2 regions of the Sphingobium sp. FG58 genome follow, and region 2 is predicted to be linked to the other one. Evidence: riboswitches for the same ligand, from Rfam matches in the RefSeq annotation. Region 2 holds a riboswitch; the other holds the start of a gene.
What was found. Region 2 has a riboswitch for cobalamin ahead of cobW (cobalamin biosynthesis protein CobW). Riboswitches for the same ligand answer to the same signal wherever they lie in the genome.
Positions count from the first base shown of each region.

Region 1 (8,676 bases), on a different contig from region 2:
TGGCCGCCAGTCCGGTGCTGCGCGGCGCCTGGTTCGCCAGCGTGTCGGACACGCTCTACGGACAGCTCGCGGGCAAATATCGCGCCCGTTACGGCACGGCGCCCTTCCGCCTGTCCTCGCTCGGCTATGATTCGGTCCTGCTGACGGTGCGGATCGCGCAGGACTGGAAACCGGGCAGCCCCTTCCCCGCGGCGCGCCTGCGCGATTCGGGCGGTTTTTCGGGCATTGACGGCGCGTTCCGTTTTGGCCGCACCGGCATCGCTGAACGCGCGCTGGAAGTGTCCGAAGTGGGGGCGGGCGCAGTCACGGTCATCGCGCCTGCGCCCCGCAGCTTCGCGGAGTAATCAGTCGGCTGCCGACCGGGGCACCCGCCCGGTCGGCAGGATCAGCGGCCAGCCATTGCCCGGATCGATGCAGGCGGTGATGCCATAGACATGGGCAAGCGCCTGCTCGGTCAGCACGTCCATCGGCGCGCCGTCCGCGACCAGCGCACCGCCGTCCATCAGCAGCAGCCGGTCGCACCAGCGCGCCGCCATGCTCAGGTCGTGCAGCACCGTCACCACCAGCGCCCCACCCCGCGCCTCGTCGCGCAACAGGTCCATCACGTCGATCTGGTGGCCGGGATCGAGCGCCGCGAGTGGCTCATCGGCGATCAGTCCCCGCGCACCCACCGCCAATGCCCGCGCCAGCAGCACCCGCGCCCGCTCCCCACCCGACAATTCGGTGGCGATCCGGCCTTTCAGATGCAGCACATCGGCGCGCGCCATCGCAGCCTCCACCGCCGCCTCATCCTCATCTGACAGGCGAGACAGCGGCCCCAGATGCGGCAGCCGCCCCAGCGCCACCAGCCGCTCGACGCTCAAGGGCCAGTGCAATGTCTGGCCCTGCGGCAGATAGGCGATGGCGCGCGCTATTGCCCGCCGGTCGATCCACGCGACATCCTGCCCGTCGATGCAAACCCGACCCGCCTGCGCCTTCGCCAGCCCCAGCATCGCCCGGATCAGCGTCGATTTGCCCGCGCCATTGGGTCCGATGATGCCGACCAACTGGCCCGGTGCCAGCATCATGCTGACATCACGCACCGCCGCATGACGGCCAAGCCGGACCGACAGTCCCTCTACCGCCAGGCTCACCATAGCCGCCGCTCCCGCATCAGGTGGATCAGGAACACCGGCACGCCCAGCATTGCGGTGACGACGCCGAGCTTCAATTCATTGGCCGACGGGATCAGCCGCACGCCGATATCCGCCAGCGTCAGCAGCACCGCGCCGCCGAGCAGCGAGGGCCATAGCACCGCCGAGGGCGACCGGTCGGTCAGCGGGCGCACGATGTGCGGCACGATCAGGCCGACAAAACCGATCGCCCCCGACACCGCCACCGCGCCGCCCACGCCGATCGCGACGCCCAGCATCATCCGCAACCGCGCCGCGTTGAGGTTCACGCCCAGCGCCTGCGCGCCTTCCTCCCCCAGCGTCAGCGCGTCCAGCGTCCGCCCGTCGGCCAGCAACAAAGCCGCGCCGATGGCGATGCAGGGCAAGGCGACGCTGACATGGACATAGCTGCGGTTTTCCAGACTGCCCATCAGCCAGCTCATAATCTCCATCGCCGCAAAGGGGTTGGGCGACAGGTTGAGCGACAGGCTGATCCCTGCGCCTGCCAGCGTTGCGACGGCGATGCCCGCCAGTATGAGCGTCAGCGGGCTTTCCGACGGTCCCGCCAGCAGGAACAGGCCGGCGATGGCGATCAGCGCAGTGGTGATCGCCAGCAACGGCAGGACCAGCGGGTGCAGGGCGCTCAGCCCAAAATAGAGCGCGCACACCGCGCCCAAGGCCGCCGCGTTGGACGCGCCCAGCACGGAGGGTTCGGCCAGCGGGTTGCGCAAATAGCCCTGCAAGGCCGCGCCCGACAGGCCCAGCATCGCGCCGACGAGCAGACCAAGCAGCATCCGGGGCAAGCGCAGGTCGATGATGATGGCGCGGGCAATGTCATCGCCGCCGCCGGTCAGCACCGCCCAGATCCGCGCGGGACTGATCGCGACCGCGCCCAGCATCACGGAACCCATTGCTGCGGCGACCAGCAGAAGCAACAGCGTGGGAATGAGCAGGGGGTGACGGCGGGCCGTCATGGACGCACGCCTTGGCGGTTGGCAAGGCGACGTGTTCCTGCGAAGGCAGGAACCCAGTTCTGAGCGCGGGACTGGGTCCCCGCCTGCGCGGGAACACGTCCTACTACAAGACAGGCTCCATGATCCTTCCGCTGACCTTTGCCATTGCCGCCCTGACGCTCACCGGCACGGCACACGCCACGCCGCGTCGCATCGTCTCGCTCAATGTCTGCGCCGACCAATATCTGATCGCGCTGGCCGACAAGAGCCAGATCGCCGCGCTCAGCAGCAATGCGCGCGATCCTGAATTGTCGGCGGCGGCGGACGCAGCGCGGGACTATCGCGTGCTGCGCCGCGCTTCGGAGGAGGTGCTGGCAATCCGGCCCGACCTGATCCTGGGCTATCCTATCGGGCCGAACATAGTCGCCGGTGCGCCGCCGGGGCAGTGGACCACATTGGGTCTGGCCAGCGCGGACAGCTATGCCGCGATCCTGGACCAGATACGGCAGGTGTCGCGCGCGGTGGGGCATCCTGAGCGGGGTGAACAACTGATCGCGCAGATGAACCGCGAACTGGCGGCACTGCCCAAAGCGAAGCGTAACGGCGTCGCAGCCTATTATCAGCGGCGCGGCTACATGACCGGCACCGGCACGCTGGTCGATGATCTGATGCGCCGGGTGGGGCTGACAAACCTCGCCGCGAAACTCGGCAAGCCCGCGCTGGCGCAGGTGCCGCTGGAGGCGATGGTCGCGGCGCGGCCCGACTGGCTGATTGTCGAAAGCGGCAGCGAAGCGGTGGTCGATCAGGGGACCGAAATGCTCCAGCATCCCGCGATCAAATCCATCCCGCGCATCAGCCTGCCGCAAAGCTGGACCGTGTGCGGCGGCCCTGCCTATGTGCAGGCGGCGCGGGCCATCGTGGCGCAACTTGGGGCGCCACGCAGCAAAAGCGCGACGCGGCTGAACGCGCCGAAATGAAGGAACGGGCTGCGCGCCCGTCCCCCCTTGTGCCATATCAGAAGCGGACACGCACACCGCCAAAGGCGGAGCGGCCATAGACGCCATAGCCATAGGCAGTGGCGTAGGCTTCATCGAACAGATTGTCGATCCGGCCATAGACTTCCAAATGCTCGCCCAGTGGCAGCGAGGCCCGCAAACCGGCAAGCGCATAGCCGTCCAGACGACGGGTGTTGGACGCATTGTCGAAACTGTCGCCCACCATCGTCACCGTGGCACCCGTCGAGAGGCCGAAAGACCAGACATAGTCCGCCGAGACGCTGACCGCATTGACGGCGCGGCGCGGCAGGCGGTTGCCATCATTGATCCCGCCCGACCGGTCGCGCGCATCGACATAGCTATAGCTGCCGGTCACGGTCAGCGCGTCCACCGGCTTTAACGCGATGCTGGCCTCCACACCCTTGGCGCGGGTGCGGTCCAGATTGCTGTAGCTGAAGGTCGCATTGTCATAATTGATCTGGTCGGTGGTATCGCGCAGAAAAGCCGTGACCGAGACTGTCGCCCGCCCGCCGTCCAGGCTCTGGTCGAAACCGACATCATAGCTTTTCGAGCGTTCGGGGCGCAGCGCGCTGTTGCCGCTGAACATGTCGTAAAGCTGATAGAGCGAGGGTGCCTTGAACCCTTCGCCATAGCTCAGGCGAATATTGGTCGCGCCCGCATTGGGCGTATAGTTGGCGTTCGCGCCGAATGTTGTCGCGCCGCCAAACTGGCTATGATCATCATGCCGTACGCCACCGGTGACCGACAGGCCGGTGAAGGGCTTGACGATCGCCAGCGCATAGACGCTGTCGATGTTGATCTTCGCCGACGACGTGCTGCCGAAGCCGAAGAAATCATAATCGGGCCGCTCATGTTCATAGCCGAACACCAGCTTGGCCTGATCGACCGGGGCATAGACGCCTTCATAGTCGAAGCGCAGGTTGGTGCCGGAATAGCCATAGTCCGGGTCGGTGCCGCGCACGAAATAATAGTCGCGGTCGTTGCGCAGATAAGTGACCGCCGCGCGGTTGGTCAGCTTCCCATCCAGCAGGGCGAGGTTGAGGCCCGCATAGCCCACATATTGGTCGAGCTTGCTCACATCGCTGCTGTCGGCAGGCGCGCCGAAGAAGCTGTCATAGTCCAGGTCGGCCTGGATATAATAGCCGCGCAGGTCCAGGCTCAGCGCATCGCTGAACGCCAGTTTCAGCCGGGCGTTGGTGGCGATATTTTCATAACCATCCTTTTCCGTGCCGCCCGCCGCCGAGGAAATGCCGTCGGTGCGGAAGTAAGCCGCGCCCACCCCGCCCGATGCGATGCCGCTGGTGCCGGAGACGTCCGCCTTGGCATTCACCGTATCGCTATAGCCATAATCGACCGAGGCGTTGGCACCAAAGCCGTCAGCAGGCACGCCGGTCATGATGTTGACCACGCCGCCGATCGCCTGGCTGCCATGCACCACCGAGTTGGAGCCGCGCAGCACCTCGATCCGCTTGATATTGCCGGTCAGCAAATGGCCGAAATCATAGCCATCGCCGATGCCGCTGGGGTCGTTGACCTTCACCCCGTCGATCAGCACCAATGTCTGTGTCGTTTCCGCGCCGCGCAGCGACACGCCGGTCACGCCGCCGACCGATCCATTGCGATTGAAGCGCACCCCCGGCGTCGTCGCCAGCAGATCAACCACATCGACCGCCTGCCGCGTCTGGATGGTCTGCGCGTCGATGACGGTGATCGCCTGCCCGACTTCGTCCCGCGACTGTTCGATGCCCGACGCGGTGACGACGATATTATCGTCCTGCGCCAGAGCGGGCGTAGCCGCCAGCAGCGCAATGAGAGAAATCCCTGTTTTTAACATTATAAATGCCCTGAGCGTCTGAATGCGACTTCAAGGCCAGGGCGTCCGCGCAAGCGGTCGCGCCATGATGCGGGACAAACGCCAGCCCCCGCCGCACGGCACGATGCGGCCCCGGCCGCACAGCGTCGCTCGACGGAAAACCACCGTGCCATGACCATCCCCTGGATCAGGGCAAGAGCGACCAGACGCCGGCAGGTCTCCTGGCTCGCGGGTCAGGGCAATAACGCACGGACCTTCCCAGACACATCGTCCAGTGGCCGGGCCTTGCGACCCGCGTGCATCATGCTCACCGCTTACAGTTGCAGGGACAGCCGCGGAATTGGGCGCTTGCACGCCCGCACCGCATTCCCATTTTCAGCCCCTTGCGGGACACCGGCGCGATCTAGCTGCAAGGGAAGCCAAGCCCCCCTCACGCCGCGCGCTCTAGGGGAAAGGCACCGCGATGCCAAGCGGCCTGTGGCGCTACGCCAGCGGAGCGTTGCCCCGGTGCAACACCGCGTCGGCCCGCGCCAGCACGACCAGCGGCAATCCCGCCGCCGCCGCGCGCTCTGCCGCCAGCCTCGTGGGGGCGGAAATCGTCACCAGCAGTGGGCATTGGCTCAGCACCGCTTTTTCCACCAATTCATAGGAACAGCGCGACGACAGCAGGGCAAAGCCGCCGTCCCAGTTCGCCCCCGCCCGCTTCATCGCGCCGATCAGCTTGTCGAACGCATTGTGCCGCCCGACATCCTCCCGCGCCAGAAGGATCGCCCCGTCCGCGCTGACCCACGCGGCGGCATGGGCCGCACCGGTGGCGGCGTTGAGCGGCTGATGCACCGCCAGCCCATCGAGCGCGCGAAAAATCGCCGCCCGGTCGGCGCGCGAACGCGCCGCTACCTGTGGCAGGGGCCGGATCGCCTGCTCCAGATTTTCAATGCCGCATATGCCGCACGAGGAGTCCGACGCCCGGTGCCGCACCCGGTCCAGCAACAGGTCCGTCCGCGACGGCGGCAGGGTGGCGCGGGCGACGATGCCTTGATCGGTGCGATGGGTATCCACATCGAACGGCGCATCGTCCGGGCCGATCAGCCGCTCGGCCAGCGCGAAGCCCTGCACCAGATCGCCAATATCGGCCGGCGTCGCCATCAGCACGGCATAGCCGATACCGTTAAATTCGATCGCAACCGGCACTTCGTCGGCCAGCGCCCGATCGATCGGCTGCGTCGCCCCATCGGCGGTCAGCCGGTCGAAAGTCATGCTCTGGCGGTCTGCATCCATCAAGAAGGGGTAGCGGTGGATCGCGCGCCGCTCAACCGGCGTCGCAATGCCCCGTCTCGTCCACCATGTTGAATTGCGCCGCATCCACTTGCGGAGCGCCCCTGGCCTGCGCCATGCGCGCAACGGCTGCGGCCACTATGGGGGAAAGCCGTTCGGGCTGGTCCTGCGCAATGGCAATGATCTGCGCTTTTATGCGCGGGTCCCAGAAACGGGTCAAATGCTCGGCCAGCGCCGCCACCGCCTTCGCCTCGCCCATGGTTTCCAGGTTGCGCGCAATCTGGTGCGCCATATAGACCAGCCGGTCCGTGGTGGACATGACTTCGGTTTCGTCGCTCATATGCCCGACCCTATTCCGCCGCTTCCAGCGGTGCAATGCGGCGGCTCATCCGGGCCTGATCGGCATAATCCTGCTGCCAGTCGCTCGGCCCGTTGGATGGCATCACCTGCACCGCCGTCACCTTATATTCCGGGCAGTTGGTCGCCCAGTCGCTATAGTCGGTGGTGATGACGTTGGCCTGCGTTTCGGGGTGGTGGAAGGTGGTATAGACCACGCCCGGCGCAACCCGCTCGGTCACTTGCGCGCGCAGCGTCGTTTCCCCGGCGCGGCTCTTCAGCGCGACCCAGTCGCCCTCCTTGATCCCGCGATTCTCGGCGTCCGACGGATGGATTTCCAGCCGGTCCTCCGGGTGCCAGGCGGTATTGGCGGTGCGCCGCGTCTGCGCGCCGACATTATAATGGGACAGGATGCGCCCCGTCGTCAGCAGCAGCGGGAAGCGCGGGCCGGTCTTTTCGTCGGTCGGCACATAGTCGGTGACGACGAACTTGCCCTTGCCCCGCACGAAGCCGTCGATGTGCATGGTGGGCGTGCCATCGGGCGCGGCGTCATTGGCGGGCCATTGCAGCGATCCTTCCGCCTCCAGCCGGTCATAATGGACGCCTGCGAAAGTGGGGGTGAGCGCGGCAATCTCATCCATGATCTGCGCGGGGTGATCATAGGTCCAGCCCAAGCCCATGGCATTGGCGACCAGCTGAACGATTTCCCAGTCGGCATAGCCGTTCAGGGGCGCCATCACCTTGCGCACCCGCTGGATGCGGCGTTCGGCGTTGGTGAAGGTGCCGTCCTTCTCCAGGAAGGTCGAACCGGGCAGAAAGATATGGGCGTAATTGGCGGTTTCGTTGAGGAACAGGTCCTGCACCACCACGCACTCCATCGCTGCAAGGCCTGCCGCGACATGATGGGTGTTGGGGTCGGACTGGAGAATATCCTCACCCTGCACGAACAGCCCCTTGAACGTCCCGTCGGTCGCCGCGTCCAGCATGTTGGGGATGCGCAGCCCCGGCTCGGCGTCGAGCGACACGCCCCAGGCCTGCTCGAACAGGCTGCGCGTGGCCACGTCCGACACATGGCGATAGCCGGAAAATTCATGCGGGAAGCTGCCCATGTCGCAGGCGCCCTGGACATTATTCTGGCCACGCAGCGGATTCACGCCAACGCCCTCTCGCCCGACATTGCCGGTGGCCATGGCGAGGTTGGCGATGGCCATGACGGTCGATGACCCCTGGCTATGCTCGGTAACGCCAAGGCCATAATAGATCGCGCCATTGCCGCCGGTGGCATAGAGCCGGGCCGCAGCGCGCACCTCGTCCGCCTTCACGCCGGTCAGCGGTTCGATCGCTTCAGGCGAACGGGCGGGTTGGGAGACGAAATCGGCCCAGTCGGCAAATTCATCCCAGTCGCACCGTTCCCGAATAAACGCCTCGTCATAGAGCTTCTCGGTGACGATGACATGCGCCATCGCGGTCAGCATCGCGACATTGGTGCCGGGGCGCAGGGGCAGATGATGGTCCGCCTCGACATGCGGGGATTTGACCAGATCGGTGCGGCGCGGGTCCATGACGATCAGCTTGGCCCCTTGGCGCAACCGCCTTTTCATGCGGCTGGCAAATACGGGGTGGCCGTCGGTCGGGTTCGCGCCGATGACCAGGATCACGTCCGACTGCATCACGCTGTCGAAATCCTGCGTGCCTGCCGACGTGCCGAAGGTCTGGCTGAGGCCATAGCCGGTCGGCGAGTGGCAGACGCGGGCGCAGGTATCGACATTATTATTGCCGAAGCCCTGGCGGATCAGCTTCTGGACGAGGAAGGTTTCTTCATTGGTGCAGCGGCTCGACGTGATGCCGCCGATGGAGCGGGTGCCATATTTGGCCTGGATACGGCGGAATTCCGACGCGGTATAGGCGATCGCTTCGTCCCACGACACTTCGCGCCATGGTTCGCTCACCGATGCGCGGATCATCGGGTTGAGGATACGGTCCTGATGCTGGGCATAGCCCCAGGCGAAGCGGCCCTTGACGCAGCTATGGCCGCGATTGGCCTTGCCGTCCTTCCACGGCACCATGCGCACCAGTTCCTCGCCCCGCATTTCCGCGCGGAAGGTGCAGCCGACGCCGCAATAGGCGCAGGT
Region 1 covers NZ_JBMDJF010000007.1:3,961-12,636, forward strand. Annotated here, with positions in the region: gene ACODR8_RS10370 (penicillin-binding protein activator) at 1-344, shown strand, start outside; gene ACODR8_RS10375 (ABC transporter ATP-binding protein) at 345-1,136, opposite strand; gene ACODR8_RS10380 (FecCD family ABC transporter permease) at 1,130-2,125, opposite strand; gene ACODR8_RS10385 (ABC transporter substrate-binding protein) at 2,245-3,081, shown strand; gene ACODR8_RS10390 (TonB-dependent receptor plug domain-containing protein) at 3,119-4,954, opposite strand; cobalamin riboswitch at 5,128-5,346, opposite strand; gene fdhD (formate dehydrogenase accessory sulfurtransferase FdhD) at 5,417-6,211, opposite strand; gene ACODR8_RS10400 (formate dehydrogenase subunit delta) at 6,243-6,548, opposite strand; gene fdhF (formate dehydrogenase subunit alpha) at 6,559-8,676, opposite strand, start outside.
Region 1: linked by a shared signal. The riboswitch ahead of ACODR8_RS10390 (TonB-dependent receptor plug domain-containing protein) and the one ahead of cobW (cobalamin biosynthesis protein CobW) in region 2 are both predicted to bind cobalamin.

Region 2 (8,676 bases):
GCCCTGGCCCAGGGGATGGCCGTGGCACGGTGAACTCCGTCTGAGCGACGTGTAAGCGGCGGGGCCGCTTCGGGACGTGCGTTGGCCGCTTGATGCGTCCGGTCGCCGCGCGTGTCGGCTGTCGCGTTGCGCCAGCAGGCCCGGCCATGTCGCAGGACGCCAGGGGGAGACGCTTGTGAGCGACCCGAAAAACAAGGGAATGACGCGGCTGCGCAGTCGCGTCGCGATGCTGATCGCCGCGCTGATTGTGGCGAATATGGCCGCCTGGGGCTGGGCCGTCAGCCTGTTTCACGATCAACCACTGATGCTGGGGACCGCGCTGCTCGCTTGGGGTCTCGGCCTGCGCCACGCCGTCGATGCCGATCATATCGCGGCGATCGACAATGTGACCCGTAAGCTGATGCAGGAAGGTCAGCGACCCATCTCCGTCGGCCTGTGGTTTGCCATCGGCCATAGCAGCATCATCGCCATAGCCTCCGTGCTGATCGTGCTGACCACCAACGCCCTGTCCGATTTCGTCTGGTTCAAACAAGTCGGCGGCGTGGTCGCGACCGCAGTGTCCGCGCTCTTCCTGTTCGCCATTGCGGGCATGAACCTCATCATCCTGCGATCGGTATGGCGCAGCTTCGCCCATGTCCGGGCGGGCGGCGCCTATAATGAGGAGGATCTGGACCTGCTGCTGTCCGGGCGCGGCCTGCTGGCCCGACTGTTCCGCCCGATGTTCCGGCTGGTCAACCGCAGCTGGCATATGGCCCCTTTAGGTTTCCTCTTCGGCTTCGGTTTCGATACCGCCACCGAAGTCGCGATATTGGGCATGTCCGCGCATCAGGCGGCCAACGGCCTGTCGATCGGCACCATATTGGTCCTGCCTGCGCTGTTCGCGGTCGGCATGGCGCTGATCGACACGCTGGACGGGGTGGTGATGCTGGGTGCCTATGACTGGGCGTTCGTCAAACCTATCCGCAAACTTTATTACAATATCACCATCACCCTGATCTCGGCCATTGTCGCCATCGTCATCGGCGGGATCGAAACGATCGCGCTGATTGGCGACAAGCTGGGGCTGGCTGGCTGGCCATGGGACATGGCTGGCGCGCTGGGCGAGAATTTCAACAGTCTGGGCTTTGCCATTATCGGTCTGTTCCTGTTCTGCTGGATCGCCAGTTTCCTGATCTACCGGTGGCGACGCTTCGACGAGATTGAGGTGCGACTGGCGACCTGATCATGCTTGGCTTGGGCGATAAACTGGATTAGGGACAGGCGTGAAAGCCGGTTTACGCCGGTTCTCACATGATCGCGCCGGTGCCTCGCAAGAGGCTTAATCGGGAATGCGGTGCGGGCGGTTTTCCGTCCAAATCCGCGGCTGTCCCTGCAACTGTAAGCGGATAGCGCGATGCACATCGCTCCTCTTTTGGGGGAGCAGCCACTGGACGGCGCACCATGCGCGAATCCGGGAAGGCGTGCATCAAGCTGTGACCCGCGAGCCAGGAGACCTGCCGGCGCACCGGTCGCTCTTGCCCAGATCCAGGGGATGGTCTTGGCACGGTAACTCTCCGTCTGAGCGACGAGTCCATGCGGCTGGGGCCGCATCGGTGCGTTGCGCCGGGCGACTTTGCGCGCCTGTCCGTCGTCGCGCGCCGACCGGCGACGTGCGCCGGTACGCCCCGCCCTTCGTCGTCGCGGCGCGCGGAGAATTGCCATGTCGGACCTCACCAAGGTGCCCGTCACCATCGTCACTGGCTTTCTGGGCGCGGGGAAAACCACGCTCATCAGCCACCTGATCCGCAACGCGGGCGGGCGGCGGCTGGCGGTCGTCGTCAATGAATTCGGCACATTGGGGGTGGATGGCGACATCCTCAAATCCTGCGCCATTCCCGATTGCCCGGCCGATAATATCGTCGAACTGGCCAATGGCTGCATCTGCTGCACCGTGGCGGACGATTTCATTCCCACGGTCGAACATCTCCTCGCACTCGATCCCCGACCCGACCATATCCTGATTGAAACATCGGGGCTGGCCCTGCCCAAACCCCTGCTCAAGGCATTCGACTGGCCCGCGATCCGCAGCCGCATCACGGTGGACGGGGTACTGGCGCTGGCCGACGCCGAAGCGGTAGCTGCAGGTCGCTTCGCGCCCGATCTGGTCGCTATAGAAGCGCAACGCGCCGCCGATCCGGGCATCGACCATGAAACGCCACTCGCCGAAGTGTTTGAGGATCAGTTGGCCTGCGCCGACATGGTGCTGCTGACCAAGGTGGATCTGGCCGGGCCGGACGGCGTGGCGGTCGCGCGCGCCGTGATCGCGGCGGAGGCACCGCGCCCGGTCCCGGTAATCGAACTGACCGACGGCGTCATCGACCCGCGCCTGATCCTGGGCCTTGGCACAGCCGCGGAAGATGACATCGCGTCCCGCCCGTCCCACCATGATGGCGAGGATGAGCATGAACATGAGGATTTCGACAGCGTCGTGATCGCGCTGGGCGAAATCACCGACCCTGCCACCCTGACCGCGCGGATCGAGGCACTGGCCCGCGACCGGCAGATATTGCGAGTGAAGGGCTATGCCGCCGTAACCGGCAAGCCGATGCGGTTGCTGGTGCAGGCGGTCGGCGCGCGGGTGCGTTGCCATTATGACCGGCTATGGCACCCCGGCGAACCGCGCGGCACGTCGCTGGTGGTGATCGCCGAGCATGATCATATCGACCCCGACGCCATCCGGGCTGCGCTGCTGGACTGAGCGCACACGATGCACGTCATCTTCCGCGAAACGCCGGGCATGGAGGATGTCGCCAGTCCGCAGGATCTGGCGCAGCCGCCTGCGGACATGGTGGTCCTGTCCTTTTCCGACAGCGATTTGGGCGCGTTCGCGGCCGGGTGGCGGCTGGGCAAGGGATTGCCGACGCTGCGCCTCGCCAATCTGGCGACGCTGGCGCATCCGCTCTCGGTCGACACCTATATCGAACGCACCCTGTCCGGCGCGAGGGCGATCCTGATCCGGCTGATCGGCGGCGCGTCCTACTGGTCCTATGGCCTGCAACAGGTGGAGGCACTGGCCAGGGCGCAGGGCATTGCGCTGGCCGTGCTGCCAGGCGACGGACGGGAGGACGCGCGGCTGGATGCAGCATCGACTTTGCGGGTGGATCGGCTTCGGATGCTGGCGCGACTGTGCGACACCGGAGGGCCGGAATCGGCGATGGCAGCGCTGCGGGAACTGGCGCGCGATGCCGGTCTTGCGGCGAATGACATGGGCCAGCCCCAACCCGTCGCGACCATCGGGGCGTGGCGGGCGGGCGAAGGCGTGACATGTCCAGCCGCATTCGCCCTTGCGTCTGACAGGCCGCGCATCCTGCTGCTCTTCTACCGATCCTATCTGGTGGCCGGTGATCTTGACCCGTTCGTCGCGTTACAGCGGGCGTTCGAGCAACGCGGCTTCGATATCATCGCCCTGTTCGCGCCATCGCTCAAAGCCGCCGATGTGCGCGGCTGGCTGACCCGCTGGGCGAGCGCACTGGCCCCCGCGGCGATCGTCAACGCCACTGCCTTTTCCGCGCGTGGCGAGGATGGCAAAACCCCGTTCGATAGCATCGACGTGCCGATGATCCAGATCGCGTTGGCCACCAACAGCCGTGCGGCCTGGGCCGACGCCGCACGTGGCCTTTCGCCCGCAGACCTGGCCATGCATGTCGTGCTGCCGGAGATGGACGGACGGATTTTCGCTGGCGTGGCGAGCTTCAAGGACGCGGAGGCGCGCGACCCGGACCTGCACCACGCCCGCGCGCGTCATCGCGCCGATCCCGCGCAGGTCGCAGCGATCGTTGATCGGGTGGCGGGCTGGATCGCGTTGGCGGCGAAGCCTGCCGCTACGCGGAAACTGGCGCTGCTGCTGTCCACCTATCCCGGCAAGGCGTGGCAAATGGCCTATGCGGTCGGGCTGGATGCGCTGGCATCGGCACAGGCCGTGCTGGAGGATCTGGCCGGGGCTGGTTATGCCACCATCACCAGCCCTGACCTGCCGCAACGACTGGCAGAAGAGCGCATCTATTGGCCGCTCTCGCACTATCGCGCCGCCCTCGATACAGTTTCGCCATCCCTGCGCGCCGACATCGCCACCACATGGGGAGAGCCGGAAAGCGACCCGGCAGCGCTAAACGGCCATTTCGCCTTTTCAGCTTTCCGCGCAGGCCATGTCCTCGTCGCGCTCCAGCCCGAACGGGGCGACCCAGCGGCGCGCGATCAGGATTATCACGACCTGTCGCGTTGCCCGCGCCATGCCTATGTCGCTTTCTATCTCTGGCTGCGGGAGCAGCGGATCGACGCGCTGATCCATATGGGCGCGCATGGCACGCTCGAATGGTTGCCGGGCAAGGCCGTCGCGCTGTCGGACGACTGCTGGCCGCAGGCGCTGACCGGGGCGATGCCGGTCATTTATCCCTTCATCGTCAATGATCCTGGCGAAGCGGCGCAGGCGAAGCGGCGGATCGGCGCGGTGACGATCGGCCATGCCCCGCCACCGCTTGCCCCCACCCGCAGCGGCGCTGGGCTGGCGCGGATCGAGGCGCTGCTCGACGAATTTTCCAACGCCGACGGGCTGGACCCGGCGCGGCGGGCGCGTTTGCAGGCCGACATTGCCGACGAAGCATGCGCGCTGGGGCTGGAAACGGAACTGGGCATCGCGGCGGATGCGTCCCCGGTGGAGATCATCACCCGCATCGACCGCTTCGTCTGCGACGTCAAGGAAAGCCAATATGGGGATGGGCTGCACGTCTTTGGTCGGGGCGAGCAAGGTGCGGCGGAGCGTGAGGGTCTGCGCGCGGCGCTGGCCGGGCGGCGGGTCGCGCCCGGCCCTTCAGGATCGCCGCATCGCGGGCGAACCGACGTGCTGCCGACCGGGCGCAACCTCTACAGCATCGACCCGCGCGCCGTCCCTTCCCGCAGCGCCCACGCGCAGGGGGTGCGAATGGCGCAGGATGTGGTGCGCCGTCATTTGCAGGATCAGGGGGACTATCCCCGCGCGATGGTGATCGACCTGTGGGGATCGGCGACGATGCGCACTGCGGGTGAGGATTACGCGATGGCGCTGCACCTGCTGGGCGCCAAACCCGTGTGGGATACAGCGTCGGAGCGGGTGACGGGGGTGGAGATATTGCCGCTGTCGTTGCTCGATCGGCCCCGTATCGATGTGACGTTGCGCGTATCGGGCCTGTTTCGCGATGCCTTCCCAACGCTGGGCGCGCTGTTCGGGCAGGCGGTGCGCGCGCTGGGCGAGTGTGATGAGCCGGCCGACCACAACCCTTTCGCCGGTCGTTCGGTTACACCGCGCGTCTATGGGCCGCAACCAGGGCGTTATGGGCTGGGCATGGGCGATGCCGCCGAAACATACACAGACGCCGCACGGAAAGTGGCGGGCGAAGCCTGGCTGGCCGCATCCGACCATGCGTTTGATATGCCCGGCATAGCAACAGACCCCGGCGGACTGCGCGCACGGGTCGCGGCCGCGGACAGTTTCGTCCATGCGCAGGACCTGCCCGAAACCGACCTGCTGCTGGCCGCCGACTATGCCGCGCATGAAGGTGGTTTTGCCGCTGCGCAGGCGGTGACGGGCGGCAGCGCCGCGCTTTACCATCTCGACAATCGCGACCCCACCCGGCCAACAGCACGCAGCCTGACCGAGGAGATTGCACGAGTCGTGCGGGCGCGGGCCGCGCATTCCGGCTGGATCAGCGGCATGATGCGGCACGGTTTTCGCGGCGGGGCAGAGATTGCCGCGACGCTCGATCATCTGGGGGCGTTCGCGCATCTGACCGGACAAGTGCCGGAACATCTGTTCGACCTCTTTCATGACGCGACACTGGGCGAGGCCGATGTGCGCGCCTTTCTGGCCCGCGAGAACCCCGGTGCGCTGGCGGCGATGGAGCAACGCTTCGCCGCGCTCCACGCCGCCGGGCTGTGGCGCACCCGGCGCAATTCGATCCTCGCCGGTCTGGAGCCGCAGTCATGAGCAGCTTTGCGGTGAAGGGTTGGTGTCCAGATGCGTGGCACCCGATGGCGGCAGGCGATGGCCTGATCGTCCGGGTGCGGCCAGTGTTGGGCCGGGTTACCCGCGCGCAGATGGCGGTGTTGGCCGAGGCCGCGGCGGATCACGGCAATGGCCAGATCGACCTGACCAGCCGCGCCAATCTCCAGCTACGCGGTGTGAGCGAAGCTGCCCTCCCCGCCTTACTCACGACATTGGTTGCGACAGGACTGGTCGATCCTGATCCAGTGATCGAAACCCGGCGCAACCTGCTGGTCGCCCCCGAGTGGCAGGACGGCGACGACACGGCCCGGATCGCACGGAGCTTGATCGCAAGGCTGAACGAGTTGCCCGACTTGCCCGGCAAGGTCGGCTTCATCATCGACGCCGGAGAGGCATGTGCGTTGCACAACGAAAGCGGCGACTTCCGCATCGAGCGCGGACAGCATGGCGGCCTGATCCTGCGCGCGGATGGTCATGAGACCGGTGCGCCGGTGATGCAGGGCGCGGAGGTCGATGCTCTGTTGGCGCTCGCCCACTGGTTCGTCGAAAGCGGCGGTGAGGATGCCCGGCGCATGGCACGGCATCGGGCCACCCTCCCGCCCTTTGCGACTGGCGCGATCCCGCCCGCTCATCCCGCCCGCCGAGTGGTGCCGGGACGCCGCGTACTGGGCGCGCCCTTTGGCCGGATCACAGCCGCGCAGCTGTCACGCCTTATCTCTATCGACGCCATCCGCCTCACCCCCTGGCGGATGCTGCTGATCGAAGGGCAAGGGACACCTGCTGACGATGGCTGGATCACCGATCCCGCCGATCCGCTGCTGCACGTCGATGCCTGCCCCGGCGCGCCAGACTGCCCGCAATCGACCGTCGAAACCCGCGCCCTCACCCGCCGCCTCGCCCCTCATGTCACAGGCTCCTTGCATGTGTCGGGCTGTGCCAAGGGCTGCGCCCGCGCTGCGCCTGCCGATGTCATGCTGACCGGACGAGACGACCGTTTCGATCTCGCGATCAACGCCCGCGCTGGGGATGCGCCGCTGCAATCCGGCCTGACGCAAGCTGCCCTCCTTGCCCATTTCGGAGCCGCCTGATGCCCCATATTTACGAACGTGATGGCGCAGCGATCTATCGCCAGTCCTTCGCCATGATCCGCGCGGAGGCCGACCTCGCTCGCTTTGCCGCCGGGGAAGAGCCGGTCGCGGTGCGGATGATCCATGCCGCTGGGATAGTCGATCTCGCCCGCCATATCCGCTTTTCCGAAGGCTTCGCGGACGTTGCGCGCGCAGCACTGGCGGCAGGCGCGCCGATCTTGTGCGACGCGCGGATGGTGTCCGAAGGGGTGACCCGCACCCGCCTCCCCACCGACAATCCCGTCATCTGCACGCTGCACGATCCGCAAGTCGCCGGTCTGGCGCAGGCGATGGGCAATACCCGCTCCGCCGCCGCGCTGGAGCTCTGGCGACCGCATCTGGCGGGCGCACTCGTCGCGATCGGCAATGCGCCGACCGCGCTGTTCCATCTACTGAACATGCTGGAAGATCCCGACTGCCCGCGCCCCGCCGCGATCATAGGCTGCCCGGTCGGCTTCGTCGGCGCGGCCGAATCCAAGGATGCCTTGTGGGCAGCGCAGCCCGTCCCCTGCACGATTGTCGAGGGGCGTCTCGGTGGCAGCGCGATCACCGTCGCCGCAATCAACGCACTGGCGAGTGAAGCAGAATGAACGCGATCACGACCATCGGCACTATCCATGGCGTCGGCCTCGGCCCCGGCGCGCAGGATCTGCTCAGTGTCCGCGCCGACCGGCTGGTACGTGGCGCGCGCCATGTCGCCTATTTCCGCAAGGCCGGACGACCCGGACAGGCGCGGCGCATTGTCGAGGGGATGCTGCGCCCCAACGTCATCGAAATGCCGATGGAATATCCGGTCACGACCGAAATCCCGCTGACCGACCCGCGCTACAACCAGTGCCTATCCGCCTTTTACGCCGATTGCACGGCCCGGCTCGCCGCGCTGGCGATGGGCGGCGCGGATGTCGTGGTGCTGTGCGAGGGCGATCCCTTTTTCTACGGCTCCTTCATGCATCTGCACAGCCGCCTGTCGGGCATCGCGCCGGTCGCGGTCGTGCCGGGGATCAGTGGCATGGCCGGTGCCTGGACCGCTTCGGGTGCGCCGATCAGCTGGGGCGACGATGTGCTGACCGTGCTGATGGCGACCATGGCGGAGGAAGAACTGACCCGCCGCATCCGCGATACTGACGCGCTGGTGGTGATGAAGATCGGCCGCAACCTCGCCAAGCTGCGCCGCGCCGTCATCGCCGCTGGCCGCGCCGAGTCCGCTTGGCTGGTCGAACATGCCGCCATGCCCGACCAGCGCGTGACGCGGTTGGTCGAGGCGGAACGGGTGACGCCCTATTTCTCGATCCTGCTTATCCATGGTCAGGGGCGACGGCCATGAGCGCGACTGGCTGGATCGCCATAGCCGGCCTTGGGCCGGGCAGCGACGCGATGGTCACGCCACAGGTGACCGAGGCACTGGCGCAGGCGACGGACGTGATCGGCTATATCCCCTATGTCGCGCGCATTGCGCCGCGCGCCGGGCTGACGCTGCATCCGTCCGATAATCGGGTGGAGTTGGAGCGGGCCGCCCACGCGCTGCGGCTGGCG
Region 2 covers NZ_JBMDJF010000004.1:159,970-168,645, reverse strand. Annotated here, with positions in the region: gene ACODR8_RS07375 (HoxN/HupN/NixA family nickel/cobalt transporter) at 200-1,222, shown strand; cobalamin riboswitch at 1,284-1,515, shown strand; gene cobW (cobalamin biosynthesis protein CobW) at 1,700-2,737, shown strand; gene cobN (cobaltochelatase subunit CobN) at 2,747-5,998, shown strand; gene ACODR8_RS07360 (cobalamin biosynthesis protein CobG) at 5,995-7,104, shown strand; gene ACODR8_RS07355 (precorrin-8X methylmutase) at 7,104-7,733, shown strand; gene cobI (precorrin-2 C(20)-methyltransferase) at 7,730-8,467, shown strand; gene cobJ (precorrin-3B C(17)-methyltransferase) at 8,464-8,676, shown strand, end outside.